Regions from separate parts of the Paenibacillus sp. FSL M7-0896 genome, predicted to be linked through region 1. Evidence: riboswitches for the same ligand, from Rfam matches in the RefSeq annotation. Region 1 holds a riboswitch; each other region holds the start of a gene.
The links. Region 1 has a riboswitch for cyclic di-GMP ahead of MKY12_RS19485 (thiamine pyrophosphate-binding protein). Riboswitches for the same ligand answer to the same signal wherever they lie in the genome.
Positions count from the first base shown of each region.

Region 2: another riboswitch for cyclic di-GMP. It lies ahead of MKY12_RS01670 (transglutaminase-like domain-containing protein); the one in region 1 lies ahead of MKY12_RS19485 (thiamine pyrophosphate-binding protein).
Region 3: another riboswitch for cyclic di-GMP. It lies ahead of MKY12_RS00835 (choice-of-anchor A family protein); the one in region 1 lies ahead of MKY12_RS19485 (thiamine pyrophosphate-binding protein).
Region 4: another riboswitch for cyclic di-GMP. It lies ahead of MKY12_RS30100 (flagellar assembly protein A); the one in region 1 lies ahead of MKY12_RS19485 (thiamine pyrophosphate-binding protein).

Region 1 is NZ_CP150250.1:4,495,334-4,498,685, reverse strand. Features, by position in the region: gene MKY12_RS19490 (carboxymuconolactone decarboxylase family protein) at 1-253, opposite strand, end outside; gene MKY12_RS19485 (thiamine pyrophosphate-binding protein) at 304-1,947, opposite strand; cyclic di-GMP riboswitch class I at 2,064-2,160, opposite strand; gene MKY12_RS19480 (methyl-accepting chemotaxis protein) at 2,662-3,352, opposite strand, start outside.
Region 2 is NZ_CP150250.1:390,835-394,186, reverse strand. Features, by position in the region: rRNA gene MKY12_RS01675 (16S ribosomal RNA) at 1-704, opposite strand, end outside; gene MKY12_RS01670 (transglutaminase-like domain-containing protein) at 1,071-1,880, opposite strand; cyclic di-GMP riboswitch class I at 1,894-1,974, opposite strand; cyclic di-GMP riboswitch class I at 2,048-2,129, opposite strand; gene MKY12_RS01665 (class D sortase) at 2,255-2,908, opposite strand; gene MKY12_RS01660 (GtrA family protein) at 2,976-3,352, opposite strand, start outside.
Region 3 is NZ_CP150250.1:193,611-196,962, forward strand. Features, by position in the region: gene MKY12_RS00825 (ASCH domain-containing protein) at 1-365, shown strand, start outside; gene MKY12_RS00830 (hypothetical protein) at 728-1,093, opposite strand; cyclic di-GMP riboswitch class I at 1,844-1,936, shown strand; gene MKY12_RS00835 (choice-of-anchor A family protein) at 2,018-3,352, shown strand, end outside.
Region 4 is NZ_CP150250.1:6,954,985-6,958,336, reverse strand. Features, by position in the region: gene MKY12_RS30100 (flagellar assembly protein A) at 1-1,411, opposite strand, end outside; cyclic di-GMP riboswitch class I at 1,489-1,581, opposite strand; gene MKY12_RS30095 (isochorismatase family cysteine hydrolase) at 2,086-2,769, shown strand; gene MKY12_RS30090 (ABC transporter substrate-binding protein) at 2,795-3,352, shown strand, end outside.

The DNA of each region.
Region 1 (3,352 bases):
CAACGCGGAGCGCCATTACATAATGAACCCCCAGCTGTTCATATTGTCCCATCGTAATCAGCGACGAGATCACCGCGATCTCCTTCCAGTCAGAGCCAATCGTGGTCCGCTGAAAAATATCGCCATAGGCATTGCCCATGATATATTCGGCTAATTCCGGAAAATGCTCTTTGATCGGAGCCAGGGCCTTGGCCCCATAATCTCCTGAGAGATCAGTGAAATGATCGAGTCCGCTGTTCATGTTCTTGTTCACGATATGTCCTCCTGATAGTAGGTTAGAAAAGGTGTGCGGATACGGCTTCCTTACGTAAGATCCAGAGTGCGGTGGGCCGTAGGAGGCATTTCATCACGGTCAGTCAGCAGCTCAATGACAACAGCCTTGTTAAGTGCCACAGCTTCGCGGATTGCGGCAGCGAACTCCTCCTGCGTCTCACAGCGGAAGCCGGCTGCACCCAGCGATTCGGCGAATTTCACGGCATCCATCGGAACCTCGAAGATCGTACCGTCAATCCGGCCGGTCGTTTTCTCCATACCCTTAAGCGCCATATCCAGCTGCTTATTGTTCACCACAATGAAAATCACCGGAATGTCCTTGCAAACGGCTGTGTTTATTTCAGTTCCGAGCATCATAAAACAGCCGTCACCGGTAATGCAGAAGACAGTCTCTCCGGGAGAAGCCGTCTTGGCACCGATCGCCATGCCAATTGAATTGCCCATGCAAGCAAAGTAGGCATCGAATATGAAGCTGCCGGGCCTGCGGACATTGAACCATTTCACAGCATTGAACCCGTGGCTGCCGTCATCTACAAACACGCTGCTGTTGTAAGGAATCAGGTCGCTCATCGTGCTCATTACCGAAGCCAGAGAGAGCCCCGCCAGCACGGGCAACTCGTCATTGTAAGCATTGGAGATTGTGATTTCATGCTTGGTGACCGTAGAGGGGTCCAGCTTCTGAAGATACAGTGCCAGGTTGTCCCTTAAGTCCCCGCCGACAGCGATGGTGGATGAGGACAGTATTTTGCCGACAAAGGTTGGATCTACATCGAACTGGATCAGCTGCGGCGGATGATTCTCCGGCTTCAGGTTGCAGATGGTCATGTCGCTCAGGCGGGAGCCCAGAACAATGAACAGGTCGCTGTTGTTCAGCAATTCATCGCCGTGCGAGGAGCCGCCAACGCCGACAGGACCGTGGTAGAGCGGGTGATCATAAGCTATTGCACCTTTGCCGCCTGGAGAGGTGACTACAGGAATGTTGAAGGTTTCGGCCAGCTGAACCAGTTCCTGATGGGCACCTGAGCGGTTGACGCCTTTACCGGCAATGATCAGGGGCCTAGCGGATTGATTAATCGCCGAGATGACCCGGTCATAGTTCTGATAACTGACTAGTCCCTCGCGTTCCGGCAGAACAATCCGGCATTCCGCGAGCCGCTCTGTCTGCACATCAAACGGAATGCAGAGATGGACCGGACCTTTTTGGTCACCCAGGGCGATGGATAGGGCATGGTTGAAAATCGTGCTGAAGTGATCGCCGCGTTCAACGAGCTTGCTGAAGAGGGTGGCCGGCCGGAACATATCCGCCAAATCAGCCAGGTAGGAAGTGGAATCCTGACATTGGGGAATGCCCAGCTCCTTGATGGACTGATGTCCGGTGATGAAGAGGACGGGAAGATTATTGGCCTTGGCATGCGCTGCTGCGGTGAGCAGATTCGTTCCCCCAGGACCGGAGGTGCCGAAGGCTACCCCGAGACTGCCGGTCTTCAGAGCATAACCGCCGGCGGCGAAGCCGGAGCTGGATTCGTGCCGGCCGGGGATGAACTCTATACCGTAGTCAACCATTTTCAAAGCGATGGGGCAAATAGACTTGCCTATGATTCCAAAAGAATGAGTGACTCCCAGATTGTGTAATGCTTCCGCCATATAATCTGCAACTGTCTTCAGAACATCCACCCCGCAAGTTGTTATTTGTATACGTCAGCAATAGAAAACCTGTACTCACCATTGGAGCACAGGTCTGTTGCACGAATCACCATAATCAAACGCGAAACCTAAGGCGTTCACAGTTTTTCAGCAACCTGGCTGTCATGATCCCACTTCAGAAATGAGACTGTAGATCCATGGCTTTGCGTCATTCCCTTTCGGTGAATTTTGCCGGTATGCGGTTATAAATGAATTTGTGGAGAATTTTCCTTTACAATATATTCCTTGCTCCGCTTTTGTCAATAACCCCTGTGAGAAGAAACTCGGAATTTGACGAATATTCAGGAGTGGAAATGGCTAAATATTTGGATTTTCAAACTTTTGAAAATGGTTGTCCCTGGAAGACTAAAGTCTTAAAATGCAAATGGCCGTTTAGGTTGATTAATGTGGGAAGTGAGCACAAAGCCTCATTACATTCCTGATTTACTGCAAAACATTAAGAATTCACTAGATATACAGCATTACAAATTTCGGTGATAGGACTTAAGTAATAGTGATGTAAGATGTTAGCTTATAGACAAGCTATGACAATAGAACGACTATAGTAAAGAAGTGCAAAGCACGGTTTTTACCCTTATGCACAATTTCAACAATTTGTGAATATTACATAACAATCTTTGTTTTGCCCAAAAAAAGAGACACCTCCCGCAGAAAATTCCGCAGGCGTGTCTCTTTGTGCTGAGGTTAAAATTTGAAAATATGAATCGTTTTTTGCAGGTTGAAGACCGCGGAGGTCATCTTCTCTGTCTCCTCAGCTACGGATTGAAGAGCATGAATCTGTTCGTTCATCGCTGCGGATACCTCTTCCGTCCCTGCGGCGGTCTCCTGGGTGATGGCTGAGATATTCTCGATCGCCCCGGAGATCTTGAGCGCGCTCTCCAGCATAAGGTCACTCTCTGCGGAAAAGGAGGCAATCTGCTCGGTTATGTATTGGACACTATGCACAATTTGAGCAAAAATGTTGGCTGTCTCCGTAATCATCTCATTCTGCACCTGGACTACCTCTTCATTGATGGCGATGTTATCGATAGCCTGCTTGATATCCGCTTCGATGCTGCGTACCAGACCGAACACCTCTTTGGTTGAAGCGGTGGATTCCTCGGCCAGCTTGCGGACCTCCTGGGCAACAACGGCGAACCCGCGGCCATGTTCGCCTGCACGGGCGGCTTCAATAGAAGCATTGAGCGACAGCAGATTGGTCTGTTCAGCAATTTCGGTAATTGTCTTGGTAATCATCGTAATGCCTCGTGCGTTATGCGATAGGGCTTCGATAGTATCCGCCACCTTCTGGGTAGCCTGGATGTTCTTGCGCATGCCTTCGGCTTGGGTATCCACCGATTGCCGTCCCTGTTCTACCAATTCCAGCGTATGTACA
Region 2 (3,352 bases), 3.6 Mb from region 1:
CACCGCTACACGTGGAATTCCACTTTCCTCTTCTGTACTCAAGTCACCCAGTTTCCAGTGCGACCTCAGGTTGAGCCCAAGGTTTAAACACCAGACTTAAATAACCGCCTGCGCGCGCTTTACGCCCAATAATTCCGGACAACGCTTGCCCCCTACGTATTACCGCGGCTGCTGGCACGTAGTTAGCCGGGGCTTTCTTCTCAGGTACCGTCACTCCGGTAGCAGTTACTCTACCGGACGTTCTTCCCTGGCAACAGAGCTTTACGATCCGAAAACCTTCATCACTCACGCGGCATTGCTCCGTCAGGCTTGCGCCCATTGCGGAAGATTCCCTACTGCTGCCTCCCGTAGGAGTCTGGGCCGTGTCTCAGTCCCAGTGTGGCCGTTCACCCTCTCAGGTCGGCTACGCATCGTCGCCTTGGTGGGCCGTTACCCCACCAACTAGCTAATGCGCCGCAGGCCCATCCCCAAGCAGCAGATTGCTCCGCCTTTCATTCTTCTCTCAGGAGAAAAAAGAAATTATCCGGTATTAGCTACCGTTTCCGGTAGTTATCCCAGGCTTGAGGGCAGGTTGCCTACGTGTTACTCACCCGTCCGCCGCTAAGTCTGAAAGGAAGCAAGCTTCCTCTCAAACTCCGCTCGACTTGCATGTATTAGGCATGCCGCCAGCGTTCGTCCTGAGCCAGGATCAAACTCTCCAAATTGGTATTTAGAAAGAGCGATTGCTCATTTTGAAACATCTGACGAGAATTTACATTCTCATTTTTGGATCTCACCGAAGTGATCTCCAGATACTCACTCGTTGTTCAGTTTTCAAAGATCAAGCTCGTTGTTAGTGTCAATGTTGTCGTCACCAGCAACTCTTATAATATATCACGTTCATCTGAGCAATGCAAGCTTTATTTTTGAAATCACTTATTTAAGTAATCTCTCATTTCCTTTGCCGCTCCAACAACGCTTATTTATAATAACCTATCCTTCTATTAAAAAGCAACCTTTATATAAATAAAAATAACCCGCTTAATGACTAAGCGGGTTATTCTCAGATAATGCTATAGTTACAGCTATTCTTAGTAGAATTTCGCTGCAGTATATTTGCTTGCTGATTTGATCAGTTCAGTTGATGCTGTTTTCTTACCCAGACCTGCATCCACTGTAGTATCAATCGTCACCCATTTGCCGTTCAGGAACACTTCGTTCCAGGCATGGTATGAAGTTACATAGCTTGTATTCCCCATAACCAACTTGGTTGGAATCCCTTCACTGCGGAGCATAGTAGCGAACAAGGAAGCGTAATCGTAGCAGATACCTTTGTTGGTAGCCAGTGTGTTGTCGTTGTTCGGAATATAATCTGTGCTTACGCTGTTGGCCAGAGAGTAGTCATATTTCACGTTAGCTACGATGTAATTGTAGATAGCCTTAACTTTGTCTGCATCTGTGGTCAGACCCTTTGTAAGCTGGGCTGCCTTTTGAACGGATTTATCGGAAGAACTCCACTTTACATTCTGTACAGAGCTCAAATATACGGCATTCACATTGCTCATTGAAAGAGATACAGTCTCGGAAGATAGTACTTTGTATTTGTTGCCGGTAGTATTCTCAAGAACGGAGACCTTGTAAGAGCCATTACCTTGTTGCAGCGGGAACGTCTCGGTCGGTTTGGAAGTGTATAAGTTGTAAGTATAGCTGTTATTGTCCTTGGTAATCATGAGCTTCATCTTCTTGTCTTTAGGAACATCGTACGATACCCCGATAACCCCTTGATCAAGTTGTCCAACATTTAACCAGCTTGAATCTGCATTTGCTGCTTGAGCAGTGCCTGTCTGCACGGAAGTGACGATCACAAAAAGTGTAATCAGCATTAAATAAAACTTCTTCATGGATAAAACCCCTTTCGGTAGCTGGCTGCCATTCTTACGGGAAGGCCCTTTAGCTTTGCGTCCCTACCTTTCGATAGGTTTGCCGTTATCGTATAAGCTTTATCTGTCCAATCTACTGCCACATAATGACAGATTCAGAATGAAAACAAACAAAAAAAGCCTCTTCATTCGGTAACTGGCTGCCATCCATGACGGGAAGGCCCTGTAGCTTTGCGTCCCTACCTTTCGATAGGTTTGCCGTTATCGTGTATTAGCTTTCATAGTTATAGCTTACCATATCTCAATCTATTAGCAAGACCCAAATCACTAGATTCCCGCAAAAATAGACTAAAATTTTATGTTTTTTGACCTTTCTCAGCATTGTCCTATGACAATCAGGTCAACTTTGCATGAATGATGAGTCTGTGGGTCGGGTTGACAAGCGGATCACAGGTAATGAGGGTCAGAATTTTATCATCATCCTTACCCTTCAGTACTGAAATATCGGTAGGCTCTACAATAGATACATCATATACAACATATTTGTATTCCTGTCCGCTTGTAATAACAGTAATGGCGTCCCCTTTACCGACCTCATCCAGTCTGTTGAACAGCCGCCCTGCCGTTCTTGACCGATGTGCCGCAATCGCTGCATTGCCTACCGCGCCAATCGGAGCTGTCTCCTTCATATGCGCCGCTGCATGCTTCATATTGGTCTTGGTGGCGCCCTCCAGTACAGGCAGCTTCAGATCGATTTTATCGATTTCAATAATAGCGGTGATCTTGCCTCCCACTTCAATCTCGGGCGCTGTAGTGGGCACCGGCTCTTCCGCACCAGACTCTTCCGCCAGCAGCTGGGTGACTTCCGCATAAGGCTTGCTCAGATCCTGGCTGGCAGGAGCCGTAGCCGAAGGAACGATTTCACTATAGGCCTGTTCAGCCTCTTCCAGCAGCTTCTGCTGCTGACGGTCCTCGTACCATTCGCTTCCTTTGGGGTAGAGCATAATCAGGACCCCGGCAAGTATAATCAAATAGGATAACTTCCGCATGACAATCGCCTCCGCAATATAGAATAAGTGCTGCCCCCGCAGGGGACGGGGAAGACATACTGTACCTCTAGAATACCCACTTCCGGCTTCCAAAGAAATTAATGATTACTGTAACAAAGGTAACCAGTACCTTGGCCATCAGCACCTGGACGCCCAGCCGGTCAGTCAGCAGATGAATCAGCAGCACCGAAATGCCCAGCACCATCAGATTCAGGACAATAAATCTCACCAGCTGCATCCGGTCAAAGCCGCTATTCCCGCCTCTGTTCCCGCCCTTGAAGGTCACCTTCTTATTCCAGAAAAAGCTGTTGGCCGTCCCGGCACTGTAGGAAATAATCTGTGCAGGGGTGTTAAGCATGCCCAGGGAATGAAGCAGGGTAAATACCGCAAAATCTATGAACGTGTTAAGCAGGCCCACCGCATTGAATTTCAGAAACTGGATCA
Region 3 (3,352 bases), 3.4 Mb from region 1:
AAATCGAAACCCGGACCTGGCGGACCGCCCACCGGGGAGAGTTAGCCATTCATGCCGGGATGCAGGTGAATAAGGCGATCTGCCGGACGGAGCCGTATCAGTCGTTGCTGGCCCGTCACGGCTACACTGCGGACAACCTGCCGACGGGCAAGATCATTGCAGTCAGCCGCATTGCGGATTGCTGTGAGGTGACGCCGGAGCTTTCGCAGCAAGGCTGGCCGGGCGGCAATGAATATGTATTCGGCAATTATGCCGAAGGAAGGTATGCCTGGATGCTGGAGGAGGTTGTTCCGCTGGTACATCCCATACCTGCTAAGGGACGTCTGGGTTTCTGGGAATATCCGGTGCTGGAAGAGGAATTGTGAATTTCTTGACGGCAATGTGAAGAAAAATTGCTCCAGATTGGCTGTCAGCTGGTATAATTGGGATATTCGGCGGGAAATCTTCCTATATATAAGGAGAGTTGTGCTCTGAGGCGGTCTACCGCTGGAGAGGGGCAGAAATGCCGGGAAGGAGCGTATGCATAATAGATGGGAAGCCTTCTAATTGCATGGCTTTGTATGCTTTGTTTGTTTCTTGCGTTCAGGGATCAGGTAAGCCGGAGAATCCTGTACCCGGTAGCTGTGGTGGTGATATGCGGCACATTGGGGTATTGGACGTTGTTAATGTAACCGCATCCCGGTGATCATTTAATGCAGAAGTCTGCCGCTTGCGGCAGGCTTCTTTGTTAGCGCTGCTCCATCTTCTCCATACCCAGATATCTGCGCATATGCAGAGTGGCCTGGGCGGCAATCACATCATCCAGCAGCAGCATCCGTTCGTGATAGCCCCTGCAGACAAATTTGGCTTCAACACCCGTCTCCAACCGCTGCTGCTCATAGACCTTCAGACCACGGGCGCGCATTCCGGCACGGACCTCCCGCAGATCGGCAGAAGCGGCATGAGCGGCCGACTGGATTACCTCCAGATAAGGTGCAGGCGTGCGCAGCTCAGAGGCTATAGCAGAAGCATCGCGCTCGAAGGCGGATAGAATAAGCGGCAGCAAAATATAGGATTTGACCAGCAGGTTATCCTGGCTCTCTGCTCTTTGCATCCTTCTCAACCCCTCAAAGAGAACGTATATTCGCATTGTAACTCATCCTTCAAAAAATAATCAATGGGTTTTATAAATTAACTCAAATAATGTGATATATTTCACAAAAAAATAAGATGAATTATTTTATATTAAAATTGAAATATTAAAGATTGATAAATAAATCAGCTCAAAGGAGAATGGCAATGAGTCATGAAGGAAGCCTCCGCCGTGGTTTGGTATTCGGGATCATTCTAAGTGTTCCGCTCTGGGTATCGATGATTGGCTGGGTTCAGCTGTTCGGGTCTGCCTAGGCGACATTTTATTCAAAATATATGAAGTCTATTAGCAGGTGTCGTCCCTATGGGCGGCACTTTTTTTGGAGCTGAGATGCCCAAAAATAGGTAAAATTGCATTGAACAGGAGCAGATAATGAGTAGGGGTGGGCTGAGGGCGATAAAATAGGACGAATGCATCAAATTTTAATGATATAAATTGATAGTATTATAGAAAAGAGAGACAAACGGCTATAGCCAATCCTCTGATTTCTCGACTTTTTTCGTCAGTAGATAAAAAAGAGACTCGCCCCTGAACCCTTATGGTACAAGGGATCAATGAGCAACCATCGTAAAAAATAATTTCAAAAAATATACTGGGAGTGGATTGACAATAGGGTGGGAGAGCGGATAAACTGAAATTAGTACAAAAGTAACAAATGTCATAGACTCAACAATGATCTTACATAAGCAAATCTCAATTGCATACCGAAATCATGTACAAACGCAAACCGTATCGAAAGAACGGGACGCAAAGTCAGGAATCTACTGTCTCTAAAGTTGAGGCTAGGGTCGTCCGGCCGCCGTGAAGCTAACCCTTCGTGGCGGTCTTTTTGTTGTTATAGTCGCGTGACAGATTCATAGAATAGTAACTAGGAGGTGTGGACTATTGAAAAAAGGAGTACGTAAAACAGCCGCCATCATTATGGCGGGCCTATTGACCGTATCCAGTGCTTTTACGTGGGGCACGGATGTCAGAGCAGCTTCAGGGGTGCCGTATACGCCAACACCGGTTTTGGGGGTCGCAGGGAATTTTAATGCTTTTATCCTCGGGGATTTTAAACAAGCCAATGATCAGATTGAAGGCCGCCTGGCAGCGGCGGGGGACATTACCCTCTCCGGAGGTTACGGAGTAGCTAGGGCATACAGGGATGCTTCGCCGACGGATGTACTTGTGGCCGGTAAGAATTTTGTACATTCAGGCAGTGGAGAGATCTATGGAAATGTGGTATTTGGGGATAGCTTTACAGCCAATGAGCCTGGTGTCAACATCAAAGGCGGGAAGAAAAATGCCAGCCCGATTGATTTTGCAGCCGAGCAGCAAGCTCTGATCTCCCGTTCCACAGAGTATGGGGCCTTGGCTGACACGAATGAGATCGGCAATAACAATTATGGACAGCTCAAGATAAGTGCACCGGATCGTTTCAATGTAGTTCATTTGGATGCCTCGACACTGGCGAAGACCAACTATATCGAATTCAACATTGCACAGAACGCTACGCTGATTATTAATATTAGCGGGTCTATAGTCAATGTGCCAAGTTTTGCAATGAATAACGGCAGAGCCAGTCAGGTATTGTTCAACTTTTACGAAGCTTCTGAGGTGAATATCGCTTATACCTCATTCTTCGGGACGATCCTCGCACCTAGAGCGGATGTTCATTATGCCGGAGCAGAGCTGTACGGGACTCTGATTGCAAAATCTTTTAGCGGCGGGGTTGAGATGCACCTGGGATTGTACGAGGGAGAGGGGCCGCCACCGAGTCCGACGCCGACCGCAACGCCGACACCTAGTCCATCACCGACACCAGCGGCTACACCGACACCGACAGTGAAACCAACACCGACGGTAACACCAACACCTACAGTGAAGCCAACACCGACGGTAACACCAACACCTACAGTGAAGCCGACACCGACGGTAACACCAACACCTACAGTGAAGCCAACACCAACGGTAACGCCTACACCTACAGTGAAGCCAACGCCGACGGTAACGCCGACTCCAACTGTGAAGCCAACACCGACCATAAAACCGTCACCTACACCTGTGTGCACTCCAACTCCAAAGCCAACACCGACTGTAAAGCCGACACCAACGCCGACCGTGAAGCCGACACCAACGCCGACTGTGAAGCCAACACCAACGCCGACCGTGAAGCCAACACCAACGCCGACCGTGAAGCCAACACCAACGCCGACTGTGAAGCCGACGCCAACACCG
Region 4 (3,352 bases), 2.5 Mb from region 1:
TCATACGGCTTAGCGCAGCTTGAAGATCACGGATCAGGCTGCCCAAGTGGCTGTATTTATCCTCCAGCAGCAGCATGACTACCAGGCCGTAATTCACGGATTGCTGGCGGGATTCCACATTCTTGGCCAGCTGGCGCGCTGCCTCAAGCAGTCCGTCCGTCTCTGTCCGCAGCAGGCATGCGAGGCTGTGCAGACGATGCTGCATTACCCCGGCGTGTCCGGCGTACAGGCCGCTGCCGGTGACCTGGCCGCTAACGTAAATACTGCCGGTGGCTATAATTGTAGATTGGCGGATATCGCCATAGACGTACACATTCCCGAGGGCTTCAATTCGTACAGGTCCTTCCAGATCTCCCGGTACAATGATGTCACCTGCGAACATAACATCGCCCGCAGGATCTGTCATCTCTCTGGCCAGAAGACTGACCGGAGGGAAGTCACATATCCGGACGCTGCCGTTTCCTCCGCAGATGCGGGGTCTGCCGGTATGCCGGGCCACGATATTACCACAGGGAAGGAGCTTGGCATGATTACCGGCAGCAAAGTAGATATCCTGCGGCGGGGGAGGGGGCAGGACCCTTCCGTCTGTGTCGAGGCCGGGAATGCCTTCTTCCGGCGGCAGCTTGCGGGCGAAGACTTCGCCTGCAAAGGCAAAGGGGGCTCCCGGGAAACGGAGATACTCCAAGGGTTCCGCAGGCTTCTGACCCCGGGCTCCCTGTCCCTGAAGCATCCGGTTCCCCTCCAGTGTATGCTCAGGCAGCAGGAATTCCAGCCGGGCTTCCTTGCCGGGCAGCGGGGATCTGCCTTCAGCGATGCATACGGGAAGATATGTAGGGTTCTCCAGCTCCGCGTACAGGGCGGGAATGTTCAGGTTGCGCAGAATAAAACGGTTGTCCAGTGAGGCGATAATCTGTTCTATGGTGAGCGTGGACAGCAGCATCGCCGGATTGGGCTGGGCACGGACGACCGCTTCGAAGGCGGCGGGGCAGTTGACCAGATTCCAGGCGTACTTCTCTGCACGGTATAAAGTGAAGTGGACCTTGAGCTTGTCAGGCGATACGGTAATTTCATATTGCGGCTTCTCACAGATCTCCCAAGTGATATAATCCGCCCTGGTCACCTCGGTCGGCTCTGTAACGGTCTTCCAGTTGATCTTCAGGACAACAGGGTGGACCGCAGAAATGCGGGCGGGAGCACCTCCGGGGAGCGGGGGAGTAATGAATATCTGGTTGTCCTGCACGAGGATAATTCCATTCTTATCTCCAGTTGTCCCGTCAGAAGCTCGGCCCTCCACAGAGAATGAATCCAGGAGACCTTTACGTTCGAGCATCAGGGACTCTACGAATTCATATCGGCTTGGTTCGATATCCTGCTGCGGCATGGTTGTAACCTCACTTTTTCGTATGATCAATGGCAATTCGTACAGAAAAAGAACATCATCAAGCCTGGGAGGCTTTCCCTCCTGAACAGCTGGCTTAAGTGGTCTCTATTGGCAGCCTGGCAACCGTAAACGCAGATTCCGGCGTTCTTAGGCCCATGGCTTTGCGTCCTGCCCTTTCGGGGAGTTTGCCTTTAGAAATAGATCAATGATATACATCCTGTAGAGGTGGGAGTTATGGTCGACTGTAATCGACAAAAAGAGTCATAAATAGTTCTTACGCGTCATTAACTTCTGCAAACAAGCTTAATTCTAGTACTTAAAGAGCTATTTTTCAACTATATTATGCCTATTTATCAAAAAACTCGAAATATGCAGCTCTATTTCGACAAAAAAACTGGTTTCCCAGCGCTTACAGCTTATGGAAGAGGCAGGGGGAGGAAAGTATGAGCATTCAACTGTTGGGACACCCTGGGCTTGGTAAGAATCGGAGTGTTCTTTTTTGATAAGCGATTTTGCGAGTGTTAATGTTATGTATATGTTAACTGTGTAAATAAACACAAACATTCAGTGTATTATTTCGTAATAAAACCGAAGACATCGCAAATTCATTGTAATATAATCTAACTCATACCAAGGAAACGCGAATTAATGTTAACTAATATAACATTAATAGAGATAGCGACATCAGGAGAGGAGCATAAACCATGCAGATTGCAGCAACACCTTACATCTGGCCTTATGACGGGGCTGTGGACCCGGCGAAGACAGCGCTGATGATTATCGACATGCAGACGGATTTTTGCGGCAAGGGCGGTTACGTCGAGAGAATGGGTTATGACCTCTCATTAACAGCGAGGGCGATCCAGCCCATTCAGCGGCTGCTGGCCCGTATCCGGGACATCGAAGGCTTCACCGTGATCCATACCCGCGAGGGGCATAAGCCGGATCTGTCGGATCTGCCGGCGAACAAGCGGTGGCGCAGCCGCCAGATCGGGGCCGAGATCGGCTCCGAAGGACCGGCGGGACGAATCCTCGTGCGGGGGGAGCGCGGCTGGCAGATCATTGATGAGCTGGCGCCTGCCCACGGAGAGTACATTATAGACAAGCCGGGCAAAGGGAGCTTTTACGCAACAGACCTGGACCTGATCCTGAAGAATAAAGGAATTACCCATCTGATTCTGACCGGTATTACTACCGATGTCTGTGTACACACCACGATGCGGGAAGCCAATGACCGCGGGTACGAGTGTCTGATCCTTGCAGATTGTACAGGAGCGACGGATGAAGCGAATCACCTGGCGGCGCTGAGTATGGTTCAAATGCAGGGCGGAGTGTTCGGCAGTGTAAGTGATTCACAAGCGGTGCTGAAGGCGCTGGAGCAATACTAAATCATTCATAAACGGGGGAATAACCATGTGGAACAAGTCCAGAACAAAAGCGCTGATGCTGTTAACCTCGCTAATGCTGCTCCTGACCGCCTGCGGTAACAATACGGAAGCCGGGAAGGCTGAAGGCCAGGGAGCGGAAGGCTCGGGCGAGCTGAAAAAGGTGGTGCTCCGGCTGAAGTGGATTCACCAGGCGCAGTTTGCCGGCTTTTATACCGCAGTGGAAAAAGGCTTCTATAAAGAAGCGGGGCTGGATGTTGAGATCCGCCCGGGGGGCTCGGATTTCCCGGCTGTGCAGATGGTAGCTTCCGGCAGTGAGGAGTTCGGAGTTACCGGTGCCGACCAGATCGTCATCGCCAGAGAGAAAGGCGTCCCGGTCAAAGCGTTGTCCGCGATCTACCGCAAAACCCCGTTCGTCATGTTCACGCTCAAAGAGTCAGGGATCAAGACGATGGAGGATCTGGTCGGGCAAAAGGTGGGCATTAAGCTGGGCGGCAACGAAGAGCTGACCTTCCGGGCCATGGAGAAAAGCGCGGGTATCGACCCTTCGCAAATCGAAGAGATGCCGGTCAAATATGATCTGAGT